3 regions of the Paraburkholderia terricola genome follow, and region 1 is predicted to be linked to each of the others. Evidence: riboswitches for the same ligand, from Rfam matches in the RefSeq annotation. Region 1 holds a riboswitch; each other region holds the start of a gene.

Region 1 (3,960 bases):
CAGGCCGCTTTCGACGTGCGGCGCCAGATCCATGCCGAGCGCCGCGCAGCGGATCATCAGCGTGGTGAGCGTTTCGTCGAATACGTAGTAGACGCAGCGCTGGCCGCGTTCGAGCGCCCTCAGCAGGCACGACACGACGGTGGTGGTCTTGCCCACGCCGGACGGTCCGATCATCAGCGCATTGGTGCCGGGGATCAGGCCGCCGCCCAGCAGCGCGTCGAGGCCCGGCGTGCCCGTGCTGAGCGGGTTCGGGTCGAATTCCGCGTGATGTTCCGCGGCGACGAGGCGCGGATACACACGAATGCCGCCGGTGTCGAGCGTGAAGTCGTGATACCCCTCGCGGAACTTGATGCCGCGCATCTTGGCGATGCGCAGCCGCCGCCGGTTGCCGCCGTAGTCGTGCACGATGTTGTCGAGGCTGATCACGCCGTGCGCGATGCTGTGCAACTGCACGTCGCCGGTGTCGGAGGTGTTGTCGTCGAGCAGCAGCACCGTGCATTCGCGGGTCGCGAAAAAGCGCTTGAGCGCGAGAATCTGCCGCCGGTAGCGCAGCGGGTTCTGCGACAGCAGACGCAGTTCCGAGAGACTGTCGAGCACGATGCGCGTGGGCTTGACATCATTGACCTGTTGAATGACGTTGTGCACGGTCTCGCCGAGTTCGACTTCGGCCGGGTGCAGCACGGATTGCTCGTATTGCGGGTCGAGGCCCTCGTCGGAGAGCAATTCGAGAATCGAGAAGCGGCTGAGATCCCAGCCGTGGCTGTCCGCGACCGAGATCAGTTCGGAGCGGGTCTCGGAGAGCGTGATGTAGAGGCCGGCTTGCCCTTCGTCGACACCCTTGAGTAAAAACTGCAAGGCTAGGGTAGTTTTACCTGTGCCGGGCGCGCCCTCGATGAGATACATGCGGCGGGGCGTGAAGCCGCCGCCCAGGATGTTGTCGACCCCTTCGATCCCTGATGAAAGGCGGGCCGGCGTGTCGGTGACAGGTTTCGTTGACATGGCTTGGCGATTCACGTCGATTGAGTGGCGGCATTTGGTGGGCCGGTACGGCGGGCGCGCAAGATGCGTGCCCAACCGTCGCGTGCCTCGGTCCGAGCGCCACGGGTACGGACAGTGCTGTCAGCCTGTCGACCGCTTTCAGGGATCGCGCCGATATGAACCCCGCCCGCTTCCTCGCCGCCACGTTTGCAGCCGCGTCGCTAGGCGCCGTGCTGCCCGGCAGCGCGAATGCCGACGATGCGCCCAGTCCGTGCGCATCGCTCAAACGCATCGTGGCGGCTGCGCCAGGCGGCCTGGCCTCGTTGACGCCCGACGACGGCAAGGGCGTCGCGCAACCTTACGGCGACGATGCGCAATGCTCGGCGAGCGGGGGCAGCTACCAATGCACGTGGACGCCGCATCATGACGCCGGGTCGAGCGCGGACGCGCTGCAGGCCGTCGCGGCGGATATCGCGTCGTGTCTGCCCGAAGCGACCCACGATCAGAATTCGCCGGGACGTCAGCACTTTTATTTAGGCGCGCCGGGTAAGCGGACCGAAATCACGCTGGCGCCGGCGGGTTCAGCGAGGCTGCGCCTGGTGGTGTCGGGTCAATGAGCGGCAAGCGGGCCGATATGCGTGGATTTCAAATCCGACGGCGGGCGTCGCGCTGGTGTTGTCAGTGCGACGCGGGCCACCATGTCCAGCCGCGCGATGAACGCCGTAATTCGACCGCCGACAGCGGGGCGATTTCGATGCGTGGAAATACGGCGGGCGATGCTCCGAGTGCGTGAACGAGCGCCGCGCGAATCACCGGCGCGTGCGTAATGGCGACCACGTTGCGCGGGTTTTGACGCGGGGCGCTTGTTGTACCGGTCGTTCCTTCGCTGATCGCGCCGTCCAGCGCATCGAGCCATTCTCCCAGGCGCTTCACGAGTTGACTGAACGACTCGCCGCCGTGCGCCGCGAAGTCGGGATCGCGCAGCCAGGCAGCGAGGTGCTGCGGCGCTTCATTCGCGAGATCGGCGAGGCGGCGTCCCTGCCAATCGCCGTAGTCGATCTCCGCCAACGCTGTGTGGACCGTCGCGGCGAGGCCCAACGCCAGCGCTGTATCGCGCGCGCAAACTGCGGGGCTGACGAAGACCGCGGCGGCGTCGGCAATCGCCAGGCGCTGGCGTGCGGCCTGGGCTTCGGCGAGGCCGCGAGCGTCGAGCGGATCGTCGGCGGGAAAGCGGCCCGCGCGCATGGCGGGGGTCGATGCGTGGCTGACCAGTAACAGCCTTGTGTCCATTCGATGACTTCCATAGAGGCACGCCAAGGCAGAACGCCCGCATGGACGCGTTGCGCTACCGAGTGCCGGAGTTTAGCGCGTAGAATAGCGGCACTGCGAAGTGCGGAAGCCGGTGAGAGCCCGGCGCGGTCGCGCCACTGTAATCGGCATCACGAGCCGAAAGCCAGACCTGAGCTTCGCAGCCTTCCTTTGCAATCGACTATCGGGGCGCGCTACCCCCAGGAGATGTCCATCATGACCGAAGCTGTTTTCGATCCCGCCAACCCGCCCGCCGCTCAACCCACGCCGATTCCGCTGCGCGAGTTGTTGCCTTGGGTCGTGTTCGGCGGCTTGCTGCTGTTGCTCGCGCTTTACTTCGTTGGAGCGGAACAGGGCGCCACGTCGCTGGTGCCCGGCATGTACGTGCATGAGTTCGTGCACGACGGTCGCCATCTGCTCGGCTTTCCCTGCCACTAACGGAGTTCGACATGGTTGGTAAGTTGTTATTGCGCGGGATGCTCGCAGGCATCGCCGCGGGACTGCTCACGTTCGGCTTCGCCCGGCTCGCGGGCGAGCCGCAGGTCGATCAGGCGATTTCCTTCGAGGAAAAGGCCGCGGCGGCGGCCGAGGGCGGCGAGGCGCATGAACACGAAGACCTCGTTAGCCGCGATACGCAGGCGGGCCTGGGGCTGTTGACCGGCGTGGTCACGTATGGCGCGGCGTTCGGCGGATTGTTCGCGCTCGTATTCGCCTACGCCTATGGACGGGTGGGCGCATTGAGCGCGCGTGCGTTGTCGGCATGGCTTGCGCTCGGCGCGTTCATCGCGCTGGTGATCGTCCCGAACATCAAGTACCCGGCGAATCCGCCGGCGGTGGGCGACCCCGACACGATCGGAACGCGCACCGGCTTGTTCTTCCTGATGATCGCGATCTCGCTGACCGCGATGGTGTTTTCGCTGAAGGTGCGGCGTCGCGCGGTAATGAAACTGGGCGCGTGGAATGGCTCGATCGTGGGCGGCGTGGTGTTCGTCGCGATCATCGCTGCCGTGCAATTGTCGATGCCGACAATCAACGAAGTGCCGGCGGCTTTCCCGGCCGTGCTGCTGTGGAAGTTCCGCGTCGCGGCGATCGGCATGCAGGTGATCATGTGGACGACGATCGGACTGCTGTTCGGCGCGCTGGTGGAGCACAGCGGATTGACGCGGATAGGCGCGGGGCGGGCGGCGGTGAAGTCCGTTTGATGGTTTTCTGTTGATGAAGAGTGTGGGCTCCGTCGACTGCGCCGGTTGACGTATGCCTGCTGGCTGTAGCCCGCCTCGTGCGGGCTTTTTATTGCCTGTGTGGGCCAACTGGTTACCACCGTCCTCGCGGCTTCGCTGAACTAGTCGCCAGGGCTTCGAGGGCTGTTCGACGCCACAGCGTACGCCCTGCGCGCTCCAACCCTTAACACCCAATCGAACACCCCGCGCCTTTCCCCGACCGGCTGGGTCAGCCGCTCAAACAATTGCGCAACGGCGCCGTCGAGTTGCGCAAGCACTGGCGCCTGAGCCGCCGCCTCCAAATCGAAAACCGGCAACACCGGCACACGCTCATCCAACCCGCCATCCACAGAACCAGTAGCCGCACCGCTATAACGCGCGATCAACGAATCAAGCCGCGCCACGATCGATTCCACATGCGCCGCGCGCACATTCGCGGCATTGAGCGCCACTT
Region 2 (3,960 bases), 1.5 Mb from region 1:
TTCGCGAGCGCATCGGCGGCACGGTTCAGCCGCGCGTCCAGGTCGTCGATTTCCGCCGCCTGATGCAAGCCGAGATGGCGGTCGGGCAACTCGATCTCGTCGTTGCCGCTGACGTGTCCGCACCAGCGTATGTCCGGCGGCAGCGCTTCCTCGAGCGTCCGCGCGTGCCGCGCGGAGCCGACGCGATTGGCGAGCACGCCGTAAAACGGCAGCTCGGGCCTGAATCGCGCGAGCCCGAAGGCGACCGCGCCGAAGGTCTGCGCCATCGCCTTCGCTGAAATCACCGCGAGCACCGGCACGCCGAACACGGCGGCGAGGTCGGCGCTGCTCGGCGTGCCGTCGAATAGACCCATCACGCCTTCGATCAGGATCAGGTCCGCTTCGGCCGCCGCCTGCGCGAGCAGCGTGCGGCAAGCGGCTTCACCGACCATCCACAGATCGAGCGACAGCACGGGCGCGCCGCTCGCGCGCGCGAGAATCATCGGGTCGAGAAAATCCGGGCCGGTCTTGAACACGCGCACGCGCCGCCCCAGCCGCCGATGATGGCGCGCGAGACCCGCGGTAATCGTGGTCTTGCCTTGACCCGAAGCCGGCGCGCTGATGAACAGCGCGGGACATGCCGTCGAGGTCGTTCCGTTCGGGAACGCCCCTGAAGAACTGCCCTCGGCGGGCGCTCCGGACGAAGTGCCTTTCGGCTGCGCCTCCGAAGCGCTCTTATCGGGGCTCGCGCTCATCGCTCAGAACTCCACGCCGCGCTGCGCTTTCACGCCTTGCTCGCGGTACGGATGCTTGACGATGCGCATCTCGGTGACGAGATCGGCGGCCTCGATCAACGCATCCGGCGCGTGACGGCCGGTCACCACCACGTGCAGCATCGGCGGGCGAGCGTTGATCACGGACAGCACCTCGTCGAGCGGCAGGTATTCGTACTTCAGCACGGTGTTCAGCTCGTCGAGGATCACCATCTGGTAGTCGCCGCTCTCGATCATCCGGCGCGCTTCGTCCCAGCCCTTGCGGGCGGTGGCGATGTCGGCGTCGCGGTTCTGCGTGTTCCAGGTGTAGCCATCGCCCATCGTGACGAAATCGCAATTGGCGATCGCGCCGAGAAAACCGCGCTCCGACGTGTGCAATGCGCCCTTGATGAACTGCACGACGCCGAGGCGCATGCCGTGTCCGAGCACGCGCACGGCCATGCCGAACGCGGCCGTGGTCTTGCCCTTGCCGGTGCCGGTGTTGACGATCAGCAAGCCCTTTTCGACGGTGGCGTTGGCCTGTTTTTTCTCGTGGCCTTCGCGCCGGCGTTCGGTCATGCGTTGATGCGATTCGGGATCGGTTTTCATGGAAGGTCCTGTTTCTCGGTGTCGTGGGTTGTCGGTTCGTGTTCGGTCCGGGCGATGATCGAGGCAATCGCCACGGTCACGCCGGCATGCGCGGTCTTGCGGACGAGGAGTTGGGCGTTGGGTACAGCCGACGCAGCCGACGCAGCCGACGCAGCCGACGCAGCCGACGCAGCCGACGCAGCCGACGCAGCCGACGCAGCCGATGCAGCGGACCCGGCCGACACGTTAGCCGCGCCGAGCAGCGCGCACGGCTCGCAAACGCCGTCCACGCCGAGATGCTCGCGTGCAACCGCCGAAGGCTCGGCCACGGGTATCGCCGCGATTTGCTCGCGGCTGAAGAGTGCGATCGGCAACGCGTGGCGTGCGCAGAATTCGAGCAGGCCTGCTTCGTGGGCTTTGCTGTCGATCGAGGCGATCGTGCTGATTTCGTCGAACGTATGCGACCCGAGCGCGGCGCGCACGGCCGTTTCGATCTGCACGGCCGAGGTGTGCAACCGGCAACCGACGCCGACGCTCAGCGTTTTCATGGGCACGCTCCGCGCCAAAGCCAGCGACGCGACGCCGCCGATCACCACGATCGCCGGCGAGCCGAGCCCGGCGCGAGACACCGTATCGGCGAACTCTCCAAGCCGCGCCAGCGCATGCCGTTGCTCGGGCCGCGTGGCCGATTCGATCGCGGCGCACGGCGTATCAGCGTTCATGCCGGCCGCGAGCAACGCCCCGACGATATCGCTCAAGCGCCGCATGCCCATGTAGATCACCAGCGTCATGCGCGTGGCGACGAGCGCGGCCCAATCGGGCTCGCCGCTGCCGGCGCTATGTCCGGTGACGAACACCACGCCTTGCGCATGATCGCGATGCGTGACCGGAATGCCGATCGCCGCGGGCGCCGCGATGCCCGCCGTGATGCCGTTGATCACTTCGGCGTCGATGCCCGCTGCTTGCAGCGCCTGCAATTCCTCGCCGCCGCGCCCGAACGCGAACGGATCGCCGCCTTTCAAACGCGCGACGCTGCGCCCGGCCCGCAGATGCGCGAGCATCTGCACGATGATCCCGGCCTGCGGCGTGGACGGATGTCCGCCGCGCTTGCCGACGTAAATCACCAGCGCGTCGGCGCGCGCGAACTGCAATACGTCGGGATTCACCAGATCGTCGACCAGCACCACGTCGGCTTGCGCGAGCGCGCGGGTCGCCTTGAGCGTCATCAGTTCGACGTCGCCGGGGCCCGCGCCGATCAGCCACGCGCGGCTCATCGCGGCATGCATGGCGCGCGCCATGTCGTGACGGACGGGAAGGGCCGAAGCGCCAGGAGGGCGTGCGAGCCGGCGGAAAGGGAAGAACTCATGCGGTGCTACGGATATCAGGCATGACGTAATGCGCCGCTTCACCAAGATACATGCAAGCGGGGACCACGCCGTGCTTCAGCGCCATCACATCCGTCCCTCGCGGATTCCGGCGGCCGGCAGCGTGACGTTCGCTGCCTCCGCGTCTGGCCGGTATCCGGGCTGGCGGCCTCATGCGCTTTGCCTTCCCGTCCGCATTCGTCGGACAGTGGCATCGAAAACGCATGCGCGGCGCTATAAAACCCATCGAGCGCCGCAGGTCGCTTACCGTTGCGGGGACAGCACAGGTTGAGCGCGGCAAGCGCGGCCTGTTTCCCGTTTAACTGCACACGCGAATGCATGTGCGGGCACCAAACGCGCGCTTACGATAGCACATGACGCCCCATCCGATAAGCGCCTCCGTCCTCGCGTTTTCTTGACTGCGCCGGGTCGCGGGCCTACACTCGCACGCACTTTGGTGCTCGTGTGCGCGCTCCTGCGCATGCAGTTAAACGGGAAACAGGGCGCCCGCGTTCAAGGACCGGGTCAACCTGTGCTGCCCCCGCAACGGTAAGCGAAATGCGGTACGTCACGTACCGCGGAGCCGGCTTCGATGTCCACGCGCAAGGCCGCGTCGGCATACAACCACTGGGCGAGAAATCACTCGCACGGGAAGGGGAAGCGGCGCTTTCGCCAGCCCGGATACCGGCCAGAGCACGCAGGACGAACGCCGCGGGGATGCGGCATGCGTTCATGACCTCACCCCGCTTGCTGTCTTTCCCTGTTGCAGCAACGCCGTCGATCGAATGGACCTCACGATGCAAACTCAAATGCGCAAGATCCCCGTCACCATCGTCACGGGCTTTCTCGGCAGCGGCAAGACCACGCTGCTTCGGCACATTCTTCGGCATGCGGGCGGCAAGCGCATTGCGGTGATCGTCAACGAGTTCGGCGAGCTCGGCATCGACGGGGAAATCCTCAAGGGCTGCGGAATCGGTTGCGACGAAAACGGCGTCGAAACCGAAGGGCAACTGTATGAACTGGCGAACGGTTGCCTGTGCTGCACCGTGCAGGAAGAATTTTTTCCGGTGATGGAAAAACTCGTCGAGCGCCGCGAGCAGATCGATCACGTGCTGATCGAAACGTCGGGCCTCGCCTTGCCCAAGCCGCTGGTGCAGGCGTTCAACTGGCCGCAGATCAAGAACAGCTTCACGGTGGATGCGGTGGTGACCGTGGTGGACGGCCCCGCCGCCGCGAGCGGCCAGTTCGCCGACAACCCGGCCGCCGTGGATGCGCAA
Region 3 (3,960 bases), on a different replicon from region 1:
GCTCCACGATCCTTCGAGTCCCTGCACCTTCGCATGCCCGACGTTCTCGGCCAGATAGATGCCGGGCGTCACCTGCTGATAATCGATCAGATTCGAATAGCGCGTCTGGAACGCGCTCAGGCGCATCACGCCGAGCGCGTTCGACGCGTACTGCAACGCGGCCTCGATCGAATGACTGCGCTCCGGCTCGATCGACGCGTTGCCGCTGTACGGATAGTACAGATCGTCGAAGCTCGGCGCGCGAAACGAATCCGAATAGCTTGCAGTCGCCTTCCAATGGCCGGTGATGTCGAAACCGTAGCCGAGATAGTAACTGTTCGCTCCGCCGAAATCGGAATACTGGTCGCGCCGCACATTGGCCTGAATCTGGTTGCGCCCAAAGCGCCCCGTATAGCCGACGAAACCCGAATCCACATGACGATCCGGCGCCGCGAACGTATCCGAGTCGAGGCTTTGATCGAGATGCTCATAGCCCACCTGCAACTTCTGCTGCGCGGCGAACGTGAAATCGTTCTGCCACGTGTACTGGCGATTGTCGGTATCGAAGCGGCCGTTATAGATGCCGTTGGTTTTCGACACGCTGCGGTCGTCGCCTTCGGAGACGATGAAGTGGGTGGTCCACCAATCGGTCAGCTTGCCGTTCGCGAACACCGACATCTGACGCACCTTGCTATACAGATTGTTTGAATCGGTCGGCACGCCATACGCGTTGTCGTAACTGTTGTTGCCGTTCGACTGGAAATACGTGACGCCCGCGTTCCATTGGTCGTTGAACCTGTGACGCAGCGAAGCCGAAATGCTTTCGTTCAGATAGCCGTTTGCGTTCGGATTGGCTTGCGGCGCCTCGCGCGGATTCAGCGACGAGAAGCCGTCGTCCTTCGAACGGGCGAGCGACAGGTTGAAGGTGGTGGCGCCGTCCTTATCCAATGCGCCGTTCACGCCGGCCTGCTGCGTCTGCGTGTGATAGCTGCCGTAGCCCACCGAAAAGTTGAAACGCGGAGGATGGTCGCCACCGTCTTTCGTGAACACCTGCACCACGCCGCCGATCGCGCCCGAACCGTATAGCGCGGACCCGTTGCCGTTCACCACTTCCACGTGATCGATCTGGTCGAGCGGGATCTGCGCGAGTTGCGATGTACCGAGGGTCACCGAGTCGACCCGCACGCCGTCGATCAGCACCAGCGATTGCGTCGACGACGCGCCACGCAAAAACAGACTCGTGGTCGAACCAGGGCCACCTGTACGCGAGATTTGCGCGCCGGGGGCGAGTTGCAGCAGGCCGGGCAAGTCGGTCGCGGTGCTGTCGGCGATGTCCTGCTGATCGAACAGCGCCGTCGGCGGAATCGCGTCGGCGAGCGCTTGCGGGCCACGCCCCGCCGTGACGACCACCGGCGACAACACGATGGGCGATGAACCTGCAGCCGCGGCAGCCGCGGACGAGGTGGAAGAAGACGCATCGGAAGAGGTGGAAACAGCAGCGGCCTGAGCGTGCACGACGAGCGGCACGCCCGCAAAAACGAGCCACGCCGCGCGAGCGATGGGGGACAGCATGGGATGACATTCCTGTGGGTAACGTGCGCGGCCCGCTTCCCCGCAGGCCGATGCGTAACGAGGCGCCCGCGCTTTTCAACGTTTTCGCGGACGTTCCTCTCCCTCTGGCCGGTATCCGGGCTGGCGACACATCGATCCCGCCTTCCCACGCGTGACGCGCAGTGGCACACTCGCACGTTCAGCTTCGAACACGCGATCAGGACCGACCTGCATGATGAATGCGGTCGCTTACCGTTGCGGGGGCAGCGCAGGTTCGCGCGTTCTGGCGAACGACGCGCCCTGCTTCCCGTTTAACTGCGCGCACTATGAAAGCGCGCGCGGGCACCAGAGTGCGGCCAGTTTAGGAGCGGCCCCCGAGCCCGTCAAGAATCGTTGATCGTTGCGCGATCTGTTCGGTTAAGTGCGGGTTATTGTCCGATGCGCGAGTACTTTTTCATCATATGGTCGATCAATGCCTGCATAAAGCGAGGTTGTTACGTCTCGAAACGAGACAAATGTCGGAACCCGCGATATTCCGCGCTAAAATGCGATGTCTTTAGAGGACGCAGCACATGCTCACCGAACTCGAAACACTTTCACAGAACATCGGCAAGCTGATCGCGATCAGCCAGCGCCACAACGAAGCGCGCCTCGCGCTCGAAGAGCAGCTCGCCCAATCACGCGCCGAAGTCGAAGCCACGCGCACGGAACTTGCAATGCTTCGCGAGGAACGCGATGCGCTGCAAGCGGAACGCGACGCACTGTCGGCCAAGATCGACGACGCCCAGGTGCGGCTGAATGCGATTCTCGAGAAACTGCCGCGGGCACGCGCGCACAATGAGCCGGACAACCAGCTCGATCTGCTCGAGCCCGCTCAGCATCAAGCCGAAACCGGGAGCGACGTGACCCGCCACGGAGAAAACGCATGACCACGAAGCAGATCGAAGTGTCGATTCTCGGCGTGCCCTATCGTCTCGCCTGCTCGGCTGAAACAGAAGGCGCACTGCTTGAAGCGGTCGCGCGTGTCGACGCCGAAATGTCGAAGATCCGCAATAACAGCAACGTGCGCGGCACGGATCGCATTGCCGTCATGGCTGCGTTGTCGCTGGCATCGGAACTGCTTAAGCTGCAAAGCAGCGTGCGGCACGGAGAAGCATTTCCCGCTGAGGAAATCCGGCGTACAATGCATCAAATGAACGAGCAACTGGGTACTGTGATCGAGCAGTACAGCATGCAATAACTATCTAGTGGCCGGTCGCGAGATTGGCTGCGGATTCAAGCGAAGTGCATGAGCGGTAGTCAATAAGACTCGGCAAACGTTTGAATTCCATCGTTTTAGTTTCATCGGTTTAGCTTCCCTGCCTGGTTCGCCAAGGTCATATATTCCTTGAACCAATGCCATGTGCACGGTTGCGGAAATTTGTAGCACGGGTGTGCGCGTCACTCTGTCTGATGTACCCGAAGTGTTGCTAACTGCGACCAATTCTGAACCCCCGGTTCAGGATGCCGGCCTAGCGGCTAAGGCGGGGACCTTATTTGGAACGGCATCGGACTTCGGTTCGGTGCCGTTTTTCTTTGGGCCTCGATTTTCTTCCGCATCTTCAAACCCTTAACGTTCCAATTCGATTCATGCGCTACTGGCTAATGAAGTCCGAACCGGACGAAGCAAGCATCGACCATCTCGCCAACGCACCGCACCGCACGTTGCCGTGGACCGGCGTGCGCAACTATCAGGCGCGCAATTTCATGCGCGACATGATGCAGGTCGGCGACGGCGTGCTGTTCTATCACTCGAGTTGTCCCGAGCCGGGCATTGCGGGGCTCGCCGAGGTATCGTCCACCGCTTATCCGGACCCCACCCAGTTCGACACGAAGAGTCCCTACTACGACCCGAAGTCGTCGCAGGAAACGCCGCGCTGGATGCTCGTCGACGTCGTGTTCAAGAAGAAGATTCCGCTGATTCCGCTTGCCGCATTGCGCGAGCACGAAGGGTTGAAGGACATGCGCGTGCTCGCCAAAGGCAACCGCCTATCGATTACGCCGGTGACCGAAGCCGAATGGCGCTTCATCACCCAACGACTCATTTGACATTGCACGTGCACGCGGCACGTTACGGCGCAATCCATGCGCCGAACTGCGCGCAGCAAGGATCAAGCCTGTCAGGCAACGTCAAATTAGGGAACCAAGCTCAGGTTACAAGCGCCTAACGGACTCGCAAACGCTGGACCGCAAACGCCGTGCCATTGGCTCATGCCGATGGCGTCGCCAATGCGCGGCGTTCGCTCCGATCGTGCATCACCTGTTCAGGCAAGGAGTCCAACAATGAAGAAAAACACCGCACGTGCAATCGCGCTCGCTCTCGCATGCATCGCTCCCACCGCGCTTGCGCTCACGCCGGCCGTGGCTCGCGCGCAGAACGCGCCGCAGTAT

Evidence for each region. Region 1 has a riboswitch for cobalamin ahead of CUJ90_RS24890 (CbtB domain-containing protein). Riboswitches for the same ligand answer to the same signal wherever they lie in the genome.
Region 2: linked by a shared signal. The riboswitch ahead of cobA (uroporphyrinogen-III C-methyltransferase) and the one ahead of CUJ90_RS24890 (CbtB domain-containing protein) in region 1 are both predicted to bind cobalamin.
Region 3: linked by a shared signal. The riboswitch ahead of CUJ90_RS03665 (TonB-dependent receptor plug domain-containing protein) and the one ahead of CUJ90_RS24890 (CbtB domain-containing protein) in region 1 are both predicted to bind cobalamin.

The regions. Positions count from the first base shown of each region.
Region 1 is NZ_CP024942.1:1,412,678-1,416,637, forward strand. It holds gene CUJ90_RS24875 (ATPase domain-containing protein) at 1-999, opposite strand, end outside; gene CUJ90_RS24880 (hypothetical protein) at 1,155-1,595, shown strand; gene CUJ90_RS24885 (histidine phosphatase family protein) at 1,657-2,268, opposite strand; adenosylcobalamin (AdoCbl) riboswitch at 2,345-2,483, shown strand; gene CUJ90_RS24890 (CbtB domain-containing protein) at 2,503-2,724, shown strand; gene CUJ90_RS24895 (CbtA family protein) at 2,736-3,488, shown strand; gene CUJ90_RS24900 (FUSC family protein) at 3,629-3,960, opposite strand, start outside.
Region 2 is NZ_CP024942.1:3,013,957-3,017,916, reverse strand. It holds gene CUJ90_RS32065 (cobyrinic acid a,c-diamide synthase CobB) at 1-734, opposite strand, end outside; gene cobO (cob(I)yrinic acid a,c-diamide adenosyltransferase) at 738-1,340, opposite strand; gene cobA (uroporphyrinogen-III C-methyltransferase) at 1,337-2,593, opposite strand; cobalamin riboswitch at 2,815-3,053, opposite strand; cobalamin riboswitch at 3,122-3,390, shown strand; gene cobW (cobalamin biosynthesis protein CobW) at 3,481-3,960, shown strand, end outside.
Region 3 is NZ_CP024941.1:838,168-842,127, reverse strand. It holds gene CUJ90_RS03665 (TonB-dependent receptor plug domain-containing protein) at 1-1,551, opposite strand, end outside; cobalamin riboswitch at 1,641-1,895, opposite strand; gene CUJ90_RS03660 (ATPase) at 2,103-2,459, shown strand; gene CUJ90_RS03655 (cell division protein ZapA) at 2,456-2,770, shown strand; RNA gene ssrS (6S RNA) at 2,883-3,064, shown strand; gene CUJ90_RS03645 (EVE domain-containing protein) at 3,160-3,618, shown strand; gene CUJ90_RS03640 (SIMPL domain-containing protein) at 3,853-3,960, shown strand, end outside.